3 regions of the Lysinibacillus sp. genome follow, and region 1 is predicted to be linked to each of the others. Evidence: riboswitches for the same ligand, from Rfam matches in the RefSeq annotation. Region 1 holds a riboswitch; each other region holds the start of a gene.
The links. A riboswitch is a leader RNA that binds a small molecule or an ion and turns the genes downstream of it on or off. The one in region 1 is predicted to bind S-adenosylmethionine.

Region 2: it holds a riboswitch for S-adenosylmethionine, as region 1 does, so the genes downstream of both, RT445_RS03650 (cyclase family protein) here and RT445_RS00330 (MetQ/NlpA family ABC transporter substrate-binding protein) in region 1, are expected to answer to the same signal.
Region 3: it holds a riboswitch for S-adenosylmethionine, as region 1 does, so the genes downstream of both, RT445_RS04625 (bifunctional homocysteine S-methyltransferase/methylenetetrahydrofolate reductase) here and RT445_RS00330 (MetQ/NlpA family ABC transporter substrate-binding protein) in region 1, are expected to answer to the same signal.

The regions. Positions count from the first base shown of each region.
Region 1 covers NZ_DAMDAY010000001.1:73,722-78,958, reverse strand. Annotated here, with positions in the region: gene RT445_RS00350 (PucR family transcriptional regulator) at 1-931, shown strand, start outside; gene RT445_RS00345 (carbon-nitrogen family hydrolase) at 983-1,777, opposite strand; gene RT445_RS00340 (pyridoxal phosphate-dependent aminotransferase) at 1,874-3,043, shown strand; gene RT445_RS00335 (PPC domain-containing DNA-binding protein) at 3,084-3,587, opposite strand; SAM riboswitch class I at 3,710-3,815, shown strand; gene RT445_RS00330 (MetQ/NlpA family ABC transporter substrate-binding protein) at 3,905-4,735, shown strand; gene RT445_RS00325 (methionine ABC transporter ATP-binding protein) at 4,828-5,237, shown strand, end outside.
Region 2 covers NZ_DAMDAY010000008.1:30,312-35,548, forward strand. Annotated here, with positions in the region: gene RT445_RS03640 (Cof-type HAD-IIB family hydrolase) at 1-629, shown strand, start outside; gene RT445_RS03645 (DedA family protein) at 724-1,320, shown strand; gene RT445_RS03650 (cyclase family protein) at 1,350-2,087, opposite strand; SAM riboswitch class I at 2,171-2,278, opposite strand; gene RT445_RS03655 (YuzC family spore coat inner layer protein) at 2,373-2,771, opposite strand; gene RT445_RS03660 (MFS transporter) at 2,964-4,148, opposite strand; gene RT445_RS03665 (winged helix-turn-helix transcriptional regulator) at 4,258-4,641, shown strand; gene RT445_RS03670 (aldo/keto reductase) at 4,696-5,237, opposite strand, start outside.
Region 3 covers NZ_DAMDAY010000011.1:16,334-21,570, reverse strand. Annotated here, with positions in the region: gene RT445_RS04640 (SEL1-like repeat protein) at 1-106, shown strand, start outside; gene RT445_RS04635 (protoglobin domain-containing protein) at 655-1,848, shown strand; gene RT445_RS04630 (protoporphyrinogen oxidase) at 2,134-3,528, shown strand; SAM riboswitch class I at 3,628-3,727, shown strand; gene RT445_RS04625 (bifunctional homocysteine S-methyltransferase/methylenetetrahydrofolate reductase) at 3,816-5,237, shown strand, end outside.

The sequences.
Region 1 (5,237 bases):
TGATGAACATTATGCAGACCTAACACTCTATCGAGAAGATGGGCTATTCTCAGAATTTGAATTATTAATATTAGATCGTACAGCAACGGCATTAGCGCAACTATTAATGCGGGAATTCTATATCGAGGAAAAGAAGAATATAGAGGATGCAACCATTTTAGCAGATTGGATTGATCAAAAACTTTCTAAGGAGGAAATCTTTAAATTTATTGATACACATTACTCAAGCTATCAACAATCTAGTGGAACTGTTTTTATTTTAGCCTCTCCCCATACATTGCCGAAAGCACAGGAAGATATCGTCTATAGTAAACTCTATTATCGAAATCTCTTTGAACAGCATGGCTTCATCCCATTTTTATTTGAAAGAAAGAGCTATGTTATTTTTATTTTACTTCATACAAAAGACAGCAAAGCAACTCGTGACATATTAAATAACATCTTTTCTACACTTCCTAAAACTGATTTTTATAAGAAGCAACAGACACAAGGCTTTCAAGTAGCCGTTGGGAGAGTCATTTGTAACGTAGAGGAAATTCCGAAAAGCTATCAAACAGCCATAGAAACCTTATATATTTGCCGTAAAGTACAAACTTCCTCCTTTTTTTATGATGATCTGCATTTATATCATTTAATTTATAAGCTACAAATGCAGGTGAATTTACAGGAAGTAATTTACGACTATCTTCAGCCAGTGATTGAGTACGATAAAAAATATAATAGTAAGCTACTCGAAACATTACAGGTGTATTTACAAACAAATGGCTCCAAACAACAAACAGCCAATCAGTTGTTTATTGTTCGTCAAACCCTCTATCACCGATTAAAAAAGCTTGAAGGTTTATTAGGTAAAAATTTTATGAAAGGACATAACCGCATCACACTTGAGTTTATGCTATTGGCAAATTCATTAATTGAGGATAAGGTCTAAAAAAGTAGGCACGCTCAGCAGGTTGTCTTCCCTTTTGAGCGTGCCTCTTCACTACCCTTTCACAACAACATCCTGATATAGTCCAGGTCTACGATCGTCATAAACTGGGATTCTTCCGCGTACTTCATCGACAATAGAAAAGTCTACATCAATGACCGCTACTTCTTCATCTTCAGCACCAATCCAAAGTACTTCACCCCAAGGCTGAATAATCATAGATTGCCCATTAAAGTTTTCTACCTTTTTTGAAATACGATTAACTGCGATGACAAAACATTGGTTCTCAATCGCACGAGCCTGTAGTAGCGTTTTCCAATGATCAATCCTTGGTGTCGGCCACTGTGCTGGTACAAATAATACCTTTGCTCCTTGTAAGGCGTGGGCACGTAACCATTCAGGGAAACGAATATCATAGCAAATGACACCAGCAGCCTCAATATCTCCTAAAGCAAAACGATTCATTTCATCCCCTGCTTCTAAATAAAGATGCTCGTCCATTAAACGGAAAAGATGGGCCTTACTATATTCCCCTACAAGCTCTCCATGGCAATCAAATGTATACATCGTATTATAAAATTTATCGCCTTTTTTTATTGATACGGAACCACCTACAATATGTACACCAAGTTCCTTCGCTAAGTGTGCCAAAAAGGCTTTCGTTCGCTCACCATTGACATCTGCTAAGTCAGGCAATTTCTCTAGTGCATAGCCTGTATTCCACATTTCAGGTAGCACAATGATTTCTGCACCTTGTTCTGCCGCTTCTCGAATCTTGTTTTCTGCTCGTGCAAAATTTTCTTCTACTTTGCCAAAGCCAACGTTTAATTGAATACAACCTATTTTCATATCTATTCCTCCTCTAGACAATTAACAGAAAAAGTAATACTATTTGCTTCATATTCTTCATTAATAATTATTATATTCTGAAAAAGGTGATCATGCATGGAATTCTCTAAAAAACTACAGCAACTACCTCCCCAATTTTTTGCGGCACTCGTCCAAAAAGTAAACAGTGCCCTAGAGGAGGGACGTGATGTCATCAATCTCGGGCAAGGTAATCCCGACCAACCGACGCCACCTCACATCATTCAAGCTTTACAGGAAGCAGCAGACAATCCTCAAAATCACAAATATTCGCCGTTTCGTGGTATCGCCGAATTACGCCAGGCAGCTGCCAATTTTTACAAACGGGAATATAATGTTGATATAAATCCCGACACGGAGGTAGCAATTCTTGGCGGAACAAAAATAGGTCTTGTTGAGCTACCTCTAGCCGTATTAAACCCTGGTGATACCATGCTATTACCGGACCCAGGCTATCCAGACTACTTATCAGGTGTAGTATTAGGTGATGTAAATTTTGAGGTTATGCCACTTTTTGCTGAAAATAATTTCTTACCTGATTATCATGCATTACCTAATGAAGTGAAAGAAAAAGCCAAGCTACTTTATTTAAATTACCCGAATAACCCTACAGGTGGTACAGCAACACTGGCATTTTTCGAAGAGACTGTTCGCTTTGCCAAGGAACATAATATTATCGTATCACATGATTTTGCTTATGGGGCAATAGGATTTGATGGCAATAAACCTATTAGCTTCCTACAGGCAGAGGGTGCAAAAGACATTGGTATTGAAATGTATACACTATCGAAAACCTTTAATATGGCTGGCTGGCGTATAGGCTTCGCCGTTGGTAACGCCGATATTATTGCGGCTATTAATCTCGTTCAAGATCATTTGTTTTGTAGTCAATTCCCTGCAATTCAGCAAGCAGCAGCAGTGGCACTAACAGCCTCTCAAGAATGTGCAGATGAACTAAGGGCTACTTATGAACGTCGTCGAAATGTATTAATTGAAGAAGCTCAAAGAATTGGCTGGCAAGTTACGGCTCCGAAGGGCTCCTTTTTTGCTTGGCTTCCTGTACCTGTAGGCTACACTAGTGAACAATTTGCTGATTTATTGCTAGAAAAAGCTGATATTGCAGTAGCCGCAGGCAATGGCTTCGGTCAATATGGCGAAGGGTATATACGTGTTGGCTTACTTGTCAGCGAGGAACGCTTACGTGAAGCCATTCACAGAATTGAACAATTACAATTATTTACCGCTTAATACTACTATGTCCTGTAGCATACATTCTCTACAGGGCATGCTATTTTTCGATTTTTCTTGGTAGCTCTAAACCTTGCTCTAGCGGATAAAATTGTATATGTCCTGTTTCTTCATCCAATCTACGAATATGCTGAACGCCTTGAATCTCAGCCAGTACAATGTCCGCTGTAATAACGGGATTTCTACCTTTCAGAAAGTGTCCCCCTGATACTACACCCCATTGATCACTCATCGAACCATGGAAATGTGTTTCATATCCTCCATCTCGTTTACAGACAACACCAGATCCTTGAATAAATTCGAGTGGTCCCTCTTTTTCAATGACTTCACTAAAACGGACTTTAATGTGCGATGTTTCATCAGGTACTAAATAAACAAAGCTACTTTTTTGGAAGCTCCCAATACAACTTACAATTGTAGCAGACTCTATATGATTCTCCTCACAGAGCGCCTCAATTCCTTCCATGATGTCTGTTCCCATTAGAATACGAGCACTAATAACCTTGCCAAATGAACCAATTCCATAATTTACTCTTACAGACATTGTTCTCCCTCTTTCATAACAAAAAATTATAATAATATAAAAAATTTTAAAAATATTTATTGACTTACTATACCCCATAAATTATATTAGTTCTATCGGAATTACAAAAAAATATTATAAATCTCTTATCAAGAGTAGCTGAGGGACTGGCCCTATGAAGCTCGGCAACCTCCTTTTTAAAAGGAAGGTGCTAAATCCTGCAAACGAATTTCGTTTGATAGATAAGAGAGGACATCTTTTTCATGAGCCTCTCTTAGTTTGTAAGAGAGTTTTTTTATTTTCAAAAAACCGATAAAAACATTTTGGAGGTCATTTTCATGAAAAAGAAAAATAAATTTTTAGTAGGTTTAGCAAGTCTTACATTAGTAGCAGCTCTAGCCGGTTGTGGCTCTAAAGAAGATAGTAAAGGTCAAGCTGAGGCAATCGATGAAAATAAAATCGTCGTTGGTGTCACTTCTGGCCCACACGAGCAAATTGCAGAAGTAGCAGCTAAAGTAGCAAAAGAAAAAGGCTTAGAAGTTGAGCTAAAGTCGTTTTCTGATTATGTTTTACCAAATACATCGTTAGCTGAAGGCGATCTCGATGCAAACAGCTACCAACATGAGCCTTTCTTGGACACATTTAATAAAGATCACGATACAGATTTAGTACCAGTAGGCAAAACTATTTTAAATCCAATGGGTATTTACTCTGAAAAATATAAATCATTTGATGATATTCCTGATGGTGCCACATTTGGCTTACCGAACGACCCAACAAATGGGGCCCGTGCCCTCTTTGTTTTACAAGAAGCTGGCTATATTAAGCTAAAGGATGGTGCAGACTTAACAGCCTCTATCCGTGACGTTGAAGAAAATAAAAAGAATTTACAGTTCATTGAACTAGAGGCGGCTCAAATTCCTAAACAGCTTAGTGAAGTAGATGTAGCAGCCATTAATACAAACTTCGCACTAGAAGCCGGCATTAATCCTAAAGAAGACTCTATTCTATTAGAATCTACTGACTCACCATACGTGAATTACATTGTAGTACGTGCTGAAAATGAAAACGACCCAACCATTAAAAAGTTTGTTGAGGCTTACCAATCTGAGGAAGTACGTCAATTCATTGAAGAAGAATTCAAAGGTTCTGTGATTCCTAGCTGGTAATATGCTTCTATTAGCAGAAGAATCTGCTGTATTCCTCATGAGAAAACGAGCAGATTCTCACTTTTAGAAGGACGAGAAAGGAGCAATATCGTATGATTCAATTACAAAATATATCGAAAGAATTTAAGACGAAAAAAGGGATCATTAAAGCTGTGGATGGAATCAATCTTCATGTGAAAAAGGGACAAATTCATGGGGTTATCGGCTATAGTGGTGCTGGTAAAAGTACACTTATTCGATGTGTCAATTTACTGGAACGTCCTACTTCGGGAAAAGTACTGATAGACAATGTGGACATTACAGCCCTTTCGCTAAATGAATTACGTCAAACACGACAAAAAATAGGAATGATTTTCCAACATTTTAATCTATTAAAAACTGCAACAGTTTACAACAATATTGCTGTGCCTTTAAAACTACTAGGCTATAACGACAAGGAAGTAAAAAACCGTGTAGCAAAATACGCCGAAATTGTAGGATTAACAGAGAAACTGGATAGCTA
Region 2 (5,237 bases), on a different contig from region 1:
CCATGTGCCGTGAGTTGGAAGAGTTGGGGATAGAGACCTTTATTACGGCAAATGGTGCATATGTGAAACATCATGATCTTGTCCTACATAAAACGCCTATTGCTAAAGAGATTGTCCAAAATGTTGAGGCTTTTGCAATGGAACAACAGCATAGCTTAACATTTTTTACAGAGCAGCTAGCGATGAATAGCATACAAAGTCCAGCTGCTTTACATGCTATGCAGGAAACATTGTCTTTGGGAGATTTTCCGGTTATAAATGAAAAAATTACGAATGAGGAAGTTTTTCTCATGTGTCTATATACAGATGAACAGGGAGAAAAAAGATATGTTAGTCAATTTCCGAATATATTATGGCAGCGATGGCATCCTTATATTGTGAATGTACTACAGCAGGATGTTTCCAAGTCAATAGCTGTTCAAGCAGTACTAGATTATTTTAACATTGATTCTAAAAATGCCATTGCTTTTGGAGATGGGGATAATGATATGGATATGCTGGAGCTGGTAGGATTAGGAATTGCTATGGGAAATGGCAGCTTAGCTTTGAAAAACGTTGCTGATTTTGTTACAAAGAAATCTACCGAGGGCGGTATTGACTTTGCTTTGCGTCAGCTTCAAATAATTTAAAACAATCTTCAAGTTGCTTCTTCTGTTTTCCGCAGTTTGATTATAATGAAACCTGTATATTTTATAGTTAAAAAATTTTTAGGTGGGATAGTTTATGGCACATCACGTGCAATCTCTAATTGAACATTACGGGTATTTTGGCATTATCGTAATCCTAATTGGAGGTATAGTTGGATTGCCACTTCCTGATGAGGTTTTCTTAACATATGTAGGTTATAGTGTTTATCGGGAAAGCCTTGAACATATCCCTGCATTAGTAAGTGCCATGATTGGCGCAGTTGGAGGTATTACTTTAAGCTACTATATTGGTTATCGATTTGGCTTACCATTACTACAAAAGTATGGGCCAAAAATTCATATAACTGAACAAAAAATTGATTTTACGAAAAAAATGTTTGCCAAAATTGGACCTATCTTATTGTTAATAGGCTATTTTATCCCTGGTGTCCGCCACATAACAGCGTATATTGCGGCTATTAATAATTATCCATATAAAAAGTTTGCGTTCTTTGCCTATACAGGAGCATTTATCTGGACATTCACATTTATAACGTTAGGGAAAATGCTTGGAGAGAAATGGCGGTTTGTTGGTTACTACTTATCCCATTATAGTATGTATCTCATCCTATTATTTGTTCTATTAATGTTCGTCGTTTACTTTATATTCAAAAAAAGAAATGTACAAAAATAAAAGTCGGTATCTCTATACCGACTTTTAAGTTATGGCAAAATAGCAAAGGAGCGAACAGGGAATCCAGATGCTTTTTCTGGTTTAGGTACAATATTAAAAATAATTGCACCTGTTGCAGGTAGCTTGTCTAAATTAGTCATTAACTCAATTTGATAAGTGTCTTGTTCGAGCACAAAGTATTCACCATCTAGTTTGCCATTTTTACGAAAATCAGCTGCTGAATCAGTATCGAATGTTTCGTGACCAATCGCACTAACTTTACGTTCCGTCAGTAAAAATTGTAAAGCCTCTAAGCCCCAACCTGGAATATGGTTATACCCTTCCGCATCTTTATTGCTGAATGCTTCCTTATCTGGCCAACGTTTACTCCAATCGGTACGTAGCGCTACAAAGGTACCTGCCTCAATTTTTCCGTGCTGTGCTTCAAACTCAAGTATATCTTGAACACTTAAAGAAAAATCATGATTGCTAGCAGCTTCTTCGGACTTATCAATGACAACAAGGGGAAGAACAAGCTCTTTTAAATCGAGCTCTTCAAGGTACCGTGTGTCTCGCACAAAATGAATGGGTGGGTCGATATGCGTACCATATTGACCAGGGAAAGTGAACTGTTGTGCAAAGAACCCATCATCGTGAGAGAATAATGTTTCAAATTTTGCATCTTCGAACATGAAAAAATGGGGTGAGTTAGGGCCGAATGTATGTGTTAAATCGACCCATTGTTTAGATTTTAATAATTGTAATGATTGTAATAATTCATTAGGCATCGTTTTCCCTGCTTTCTTAAAATAGTAGTAAAAAAAGAGCCCCCTATAGAAGAGGACTCCTGAATAAACAACGGTAGTTCATCTTCTCATCTTCAAGGCTTTGGAATTAGGCCAATTGGAATTAGCACCATACTGTTGAGCTGGTTGCTGAGACTTCATCGGGCCAATCCCTCCGTCTCTCTTGATAAGAAAAATATAAGAATTTTCAGAAATAATAATACAAACACTTTATCATAGTTTTCTATAGTTTACAAGTTCAATAGGGATACAAGGTTAGGGTTTTTTTCACCAATTTAAATTCAATATGACACCACAACAGCCATTATCAATTAGACGTATTCTAAAACTATCAGGTGTATAGTTCGTTTCGAATTTCATCGTAATACCTGTGGATGAAATTAATTTCTCCACTTCTGCTTTATTTGAAAGTTGTGCTGCATTCATTAAATCATGGGCAAATTGCTGGGAGCTTTCAATTTTATCCGTCAGTAATTGGGCTTGCTGCATAATTGCCTTTATCCGTGTAACCGATGATTTTAATTTATGTGTATCAACAGGTGGAAAGGGATTGTTGGTCGGCATTGCAAGATGTTGGGGAAAGGATCTTACAGCAAGGTGGTTGGCAATTGGTGGCGCTGAGTAATGATAGGGATGAACGAAATACGGATAAGGATTGTAATACAATGGAATTCCTCCTATCCTATAGCTGATATCTTATCTTATGTATTCAAGCGAATTTAGGTGTAACTCCATTCTTGTCTTACTTATAACACAAAAAGGAAGCCACAGGGAGCTTCCTTTTTATCAATATTGTATATATACCGATGTTAAATTACCAAAATATCAAGTAAATGCTAGATAAACGGACTAACAATATTATTGTTTTTTATTATCGAAAAGCAACCATAATAATGTAACAATCGCTGCTAGCATAACCATTAGGAATCCATAAAGAGGCGTATGTGCTAATGATTGATGGCGAATAATAAAACCTCCAATATAGGATCCTAAAAATATACCAATGTTAAAAGCAGAAATGTTTAATGCTGAAGCCATAGAAATAGCTGACGGCACATATTTTTCAGACAGTAGAACAGCATATAACTGTAATCCTGGGACATTCATGAACATAAATAATCCCATTGTCAGTACCATGACTAAACCGATAATCGGTGATTCAAGAGTGAAGCCAATACCAAGTAACGCTAAGGCAAGTCCAACAAAAATTATAAAGATGGAACGTAGCGGATTTTGGTTAGCAAAATGGCCTCCTAATGTATTACCAATAGCAACGCAAATACCATAGACAACTAATATAATTACTACTGCATGTGGGGAATAGCCCATATATTGCTCTAAAATAGGTGAAACATACGTATAGACTACAAAGGCCCCACCATATCCAATAGCTGTAATGAAAAGGATTAATAACATGCGAATATTGCCTAATACTTTGCCAATATCACGTAAAGAAATAGGATTACCTTTTGATAATTGGTTAGGTACTAGTAAAGCATTACTAATTAAACCGATAATGCCTATAATGACGATAAAAATGAACGACATACGCCAGTCTGTTACTTGTCCAATAAATGTACCAAGTGGAACACCGGTCACAGTAGCTAGCGTTAAGCCTGTAAACATAAAGGCAATCGCGCTTGCTCGTTTATTTGGTTCAACTACATCAGCTGCTATAACAGAGGCGATCGACATAAACACACCATGAGCTAATGCTGAAATAATACGACCTATTATCAGTATAGAAAAAATTGGTGCGATAGCTGCAGTTAAATTCCCCGCTATAAAAATGGTCATAACAAGCAATAAAACTGTTTTTCGACTAAGACGAGATGTTAAGGCTGTTAATAATGGAGCACCAACAGTGACACCTAGTGCGTATATAGAAACGGTTAAACCGGCAGTGCTTAAAGATATACCAAAATCATCTGTAATTAATGGTAAAAGTCCAACACTGATAAATTCAGTGGACCCTATACCAAATGCACTGATTGCAAGTGCTAGCAATGTCAATTTTGCATTTGGCTTTTTTGATTGTGACATTTTACTAATATCTCCTTTGATTTTTTTTAGTATGTGTAGTAATATTCATGCATGCCTAAAAGTTGTGTAGAGTACTTTTAGTTACTTTTGAATATTACGGGGGTTTACAATGCAAAAAATTTATAATATAGGTGTTGAAGCTACGCTTGAAGTTATTGGTGGTAAATGGAAACCGGTCATTCTTTGCCATTTGAACCACCATGGTGAAATTCGAACAAATGAATTTCGACGATTGATTCCAGGCATTTCCCAAAAAATGCTTACAAGTCAATTAAGAGAGTTAGAGCAAGCTGGTTTAATCCATCGCAAGGTCTTCAATCAAGTACCGCCTAAAGTGGAATATTCATTGACTTCCTATGGACAAGGGATGGAGCCTATTTTGAATATGCTTTGCACTTGGGGCGAAAAGCATGTTGAATTACTAAAGGATAAAGGTGAAGATGTTCTGTTAAAACAACGCGATGAAGATATCGCTATGCAGCAAACATCATAATGAGGGAGAAAGAGACTGTCACATACAAGACAGTCTCTTTCCTCTTTTTAATGCTTATAGAGCAAAGTCAAATTCATCTGGATTTGGACCAACACGTTGTTCACGATTCATCTCATTGATTAATGCCATTTCTTCGTCTGTTAAAGTAAAGTCAAAGATATCAGCGTTTTGCATCATACGCTCTCTACGTACTGATTTTGGAATTGTAATCACTCCATTTTGTACATCCCAGCGTAAAATAACTTGAGCATTTGATTTTCCGTATTTTGTTGCAATTTTTGAAATCGTTTCATCTTCAAGAAGACCACCTTGCATTAAAGGTGCCCATGCTTCAAGTTGAATTTGGTGCTTGTCACAGAATGAACGAAGCTCCACTTGTTGTAAGCGTGGGTGGAATTCCACTTGGTTCAAAACAGGTTTAATACGAGCAAATGATAATAAGTTTTCCAAGTGTGCCACAGTAAAGTTACATACACCGATTGCTTTGATCTTGCCTTGTTCATATAGGTCTTCAAGTGCTTTCCACGATTCAGCATATTTATCTTTACCAGGCCAATGAATTAAATAAAGATCTAAATAATCTAATCCTAATTTTT
Region 3 (5,237 bases), on a different contig from region 1:
AGGGATAGCTAGAAATCTGAAAGAGGCCATCAAGTGGTATGGACTTGCAGCAGATGCAGGCATTAAAGAAGCTTCGGAAATATTACAGGAACTTAAAAGTTTGTAAATTTTGTGTTAAAAAATATAGTGTCTTTGAATTATTTATACATCTGATTAACATGAAACTTTTGGTATATGAATAAACCTTTTAGTAAGTATATAGTTTTAGTTGTTATAAGGGTAAAAATTATTAATATAGTGAAATTTATAGGGTGCCAGAAGAAATTTTAAAAAAATAAGCATAATAATCAAGAAATCGGGTAAAAAAAGCTACCAATTAATAGTGTGGTAGCTTTTTAATTGTTTTTTAAAGTGAATTTACTGTAGGGACTTTTTATACATTTTATGTAAAATATTGGGTGGTTAAAAATTGACAGCAAATTATAAAATGATTAAGGTATATGAGTGATTTTGAAAAGGTACATATGCAAAAATCTACTGTTTGTCATTCATAGTGTTTGAAAGGGAAGTTTTTTTCAATAAACTTGGAAAAATGTATATGGTTATGCCAAGACGTTATGGATAGGTATTTTTTCATTAATCTATCAATATGTTAAAAGGTATTTGATGTTTCTCGGCCTGCTGAAAGTAAACAGAATGAAAGAGGGAAGATGTGTGATTTTTCAAAAACAGAGAAAGACGAAGGTATTGGATCTACAGCAATACACAGTGAAAATGGATTTGTCTAATCGCCAATCAATGGCGAAGCAAATTGAAATGCTGAACTTAACGGAGCAAGACTTACAATATTTAAAGGCTTTCCAGCCATATGTTATGGACAATGTAGATCACATCGTAAACCGCTTTTATAACATGATAGGAACAGAGCATCATTTGGTAGATATTATTAGTCAACATAGTTCTGTAGAAAAGCTTAAAGTAACGTTACGGAAGCATATTATCGAAATGTTTAATGGAATAATTGATGAGGAGTTCTATCTAAGGCGTGTAAAAATTGCGAAGGTACATGTCCACATTGGACTAAGAACACAATGGTATATTTGCGCATTCCAAGATTTATCTATTTCATTTATTGATTTAGTTGAAAAAAATATAGAGTATCCTTATGATCAGTTCAATACAATAAGAGCTATATCGAAAATTTGTAACTTTGAGCAACAGCTCGTCTTAGAAGCTTTTGAAAATACTGTTGAAGAAATGAAAGAAAGCATGGAGCATGAGAGAGTCGCAATTGAACAACAAATTGTACGTTCTTCTGAAGAGCTTGCCACAATATCTCAGGAAACCAATCATTCTTTTTGCTGTCTCAGCAAGCAGTCTGATGAGATTAAAAAATTGGCCAAAAAATCGCTTGATGTATCGACTTTAGCTGAAAATGAAGCACTTGCAGGACGGGAACGTTTAAAAAATCAATCACAAAATATGCATAATATTATTCATTCACTTCATGATATTGAAGAAAATATAGAACAATTATCAGGTATGTCTAGAGAAATGGAGACAATCATGAGTGTTGTTACTACTATTGCGAATCAAACTAATCTGTTAGCTTTGAATGCAGCTATTGAAGCGGCTCGAGCTGGAGAGGCTGGAAAAGGATTTAGTGTAGTAGCAGACGAAGTTCGAAAGTTATCTATTCAAACAAAAGAATCTGTAACAGCGGTTGCTTTGTTATTGAAAAAAACAAGCGAACGGACTGAGAAATTAGAGTATTCTTTGACGAATATTCAAGGAGAAGTAGCGTCTGGTGAGGAAAATATGTTGCAAACAGAAGGCCAGTTTACGAGTATACTAGATGCCATGACTGAAGCAAAAGAACAAAATGATTGCATGGCAACAAAAATATAAGCAATCGTAGGTATATTAGGTGAGTTAGGGACATCATTTACAGAAGTAACGAATTCGGCAGAAAAATTAGCGACCTTTGCGCAAAATTTAAAAGTATAGACGGTTAGTATTTACTACAATGTATTAGGCGTAATTAACACTATAGTACCTATTAATATATATGTTGGCTAGAGCTATCTCCTAAAGGGATAGTTCTATTTTTGCTAAATTTGTAAAGGGTTGAATGCAATTTTCAATGAAAATAGGTTTATACTGTAGAAAGAACTAATAATAGGGGCGGTTTATATGAAAACAGTTGTTGTATTAGGTGGCGGAATTACAGGATTATGCACAATGCATTACTTACAACGTCAAGTGAAGGAGAATAATCTAGATGTTCGTCTAGTACTTGTAGAGAAAAATACATATCTAGGTGGTAAGTTACATTCGGCATATGAAGAAGGATTTATTATGGAAACAGGTGCTGATTCTATTGTCGCTCGCCATAAAGGTGTTATGGAGCTAGTGCAGGAGCTTGATTTTGAAGATAATCTAGTTTATAACGAAACCGGCATTTCTTATATTTACACAAATAATGAACTACATGCTATTCCAGCTGATTCTACATTTGGTATTCCAATGAGCTTGGCATCCTTAGAGGAAAGCACATTAATATCAGAGCAAGGAAAGCAGGAAGCATTAAAGGATTTGACATTACCAAACAAAGGCTTTACAAAGGAAAGTTCAATTGGCGAGTTCTTAACCTACTATTTAGGAGAGGAACTAGTAAAAAACCAAATTGCACCAGTTCTAGCAGGTGTGTATTCAGGTGATTTACATCAGCTTTCAATTGCTTCTACTTTACCGTATTTAATTGATTATAAGAATGATTATGGAAGTATCATTAAAGGTTTTGATGCGAACCGTGAGCAATTTGTTAAAGCTGCCAATAAAAAATTTATATCATTTAAAAATGGTTTAACTTCTTTAATCGATCGACTTGAGCAAACATTAACCAATGTTGAAATTATCAAGGGTGTCGCTACTTTACATGTTCAAAAACAGGAAGACCGCTATACAATTTCATTAGCAAATGGTGAAAATATCGGAGCAGATTATGTTGTGCTTGCACTACCGAATGAAGCTGTTCAAAGCCTCATGAAGGATGAATCATTAAACCGTTATTTTAATCAATTTACTACTGCGTCAGCCATTACCATATACTTAGGCTTCGATGTACCAGACGCGAAATTGCCAGCAGATGGAACGGGCTATATTGTCTCTCATAATTCTAACGTTACTTGTAATGCAGCAACTTGGACAAGTCGTAAATGGAAGCATACATCGAGAGACAATAAATTACTTGTACGACTCTTCTATAAGAGTATTAACCCAGCGTATGAACAACTACGTACCATGACTGATGAAGAATTGGTAACCGTTGCTTTAGAGGATGTTCGAAAGAGCTTGGGAATAGAAGAGGATCCAACCGTAGTAAATGTAACAAAATGGATTGATCAAATGCCTAAATACGACTTAGCTCACAGAGAAGCGTTACAAGGGTTGCTTCAGGAACTGAACAAAAACTATCCAAATTTAGCTATAGCAGGCTGTTCATATTTTGGTGTAGGTATCGGAGCTTGCATTCAAAATGGGAAAAAAATTGGTGAGGAGCTTGCAGAGGAACTATCCAGTTTCTAAGATTTTAAGTTAAAAATTACTTTGTTACGTGAAATACTCTTGACTCATTCGTCAGTAAACGATATGATTCTTTTAATTATTTAAAAAATTCATACTTAATTCTTATCAAGAGAAGCAGAGGGACTGGCCCATTGAAGCTTCAGCAACCAACTTATTGTCAGGTGCTAAATCCAGAAGACCGTTGAGTCGAAGATGAGAAGGAACAACAATGCTGAATCGTTAAAGCCTTCTTTTTTATGAAAGAAGGCTTTTTATTATACAGAGACATAGGAAGAGAGGCTAGTTTTATGGGATTGCTTGAGAAGTTAAACACGCATGTATTGACGGCGGATGGTGCAATAGGCACAGTTCTTTATGGCTATGGATTGGAATATTGCCATGAGGAAATGAATGTGCAGAGACCAGAGTTAATTGAAAAGATTCATAGAGAATATATTGCGGCTGGTGCTGACATCATTCAAACGAATACGTACGGTGCAAATGCCATCAAATTAGCTCGCTATGGATTAGAATCACGCGTTCAACAATTTAATGAAGCAGCTATTACAATTGCTAAGCGAGCAGCTGCAGATGGAGGTCAATTTGTTTTAGGGACAATAGGAGGTATTCGTGGTATCCGAAAAAGTGATGCAACACTAGAGGAAATATTAGCGACTGTAGAGGAACAAGCAAGTGTTTTACTTGCAGGAAATCCAGATGGCCTCTTACTTGAAACCTATTATGATTTTGAAGAATTAACTGCAACATTAAAAATGTTACGTGCAAAAACAATGTTACCACTTATTGCACAAGTATCTATGCATGAGCCTGGTGTTTTACAAAATGGAATGTCTTTAAATAATGCTTTGCATGAGCTAGAAACACTTGGTGCAGATATCGTTGGTGTCAATTGCCGGCTAGGCCCACATCATACAATACAAGCATTTGAAGGCGTAGAACTTCCTGAAAAGGCATTTATGTCAGCTTATCCGAACGCTTCACTTCTTGACTTAGAAGATGGGCGTGTCGTTTATGAATCGGAGGCTGATTATTTTGGTCGAGCAGCAGTAGAACTACGTGATCAAGGGGTACGCTTGATTGGGGGCTGCTGTGGTACGACACCAAAGCATATAGCGGCAGCAAAAAAATATTTAGAGGAGTTATCACCCGTTCATGAAAAGCATGCGAAACCTGAAAAGATTGAGATCGTTCGAGAAGCAGAGCCTCCTAAGTATGAGCCTCTTCATGAAAAAGTAAAACGTGAACGATCTGTCATTGTAGAACTGGATACACCTAGACATTTAGAAATTGATGGATTCCTTGTAGGAGCAAAACAATTGTATGATGCTGGCGCAGATGTAGTCATGATGGCAGACAATTCTCTAGCCTCTCCTCGTATTAGCAATATTGCAATGGGAGCATTGTTGAAGAATACACATGGCGTACGTCCTCTAACACATATTACATGTCGAGATCGTAATTTAATCGGTCTGCAATCACATTTAATGGGATTAAATGCTTTAGGAATTCATGATGTCTTAGCTGTTACGGGTGATCCAACAAAAGTTGGGGACTTCCCAGGTGCGACAAGCGTTTATGATGTATCCTCGATGGAGCTAATCCAATTAATTAAGCAGTTAAATGAAGGGGTCTCTTTCTCTGGTAAACCCCTTCGAAAAAAAGCAAATTTTTCAGTGGCTGCTGCATTTAATCCAAACGTTCGTGTGTTA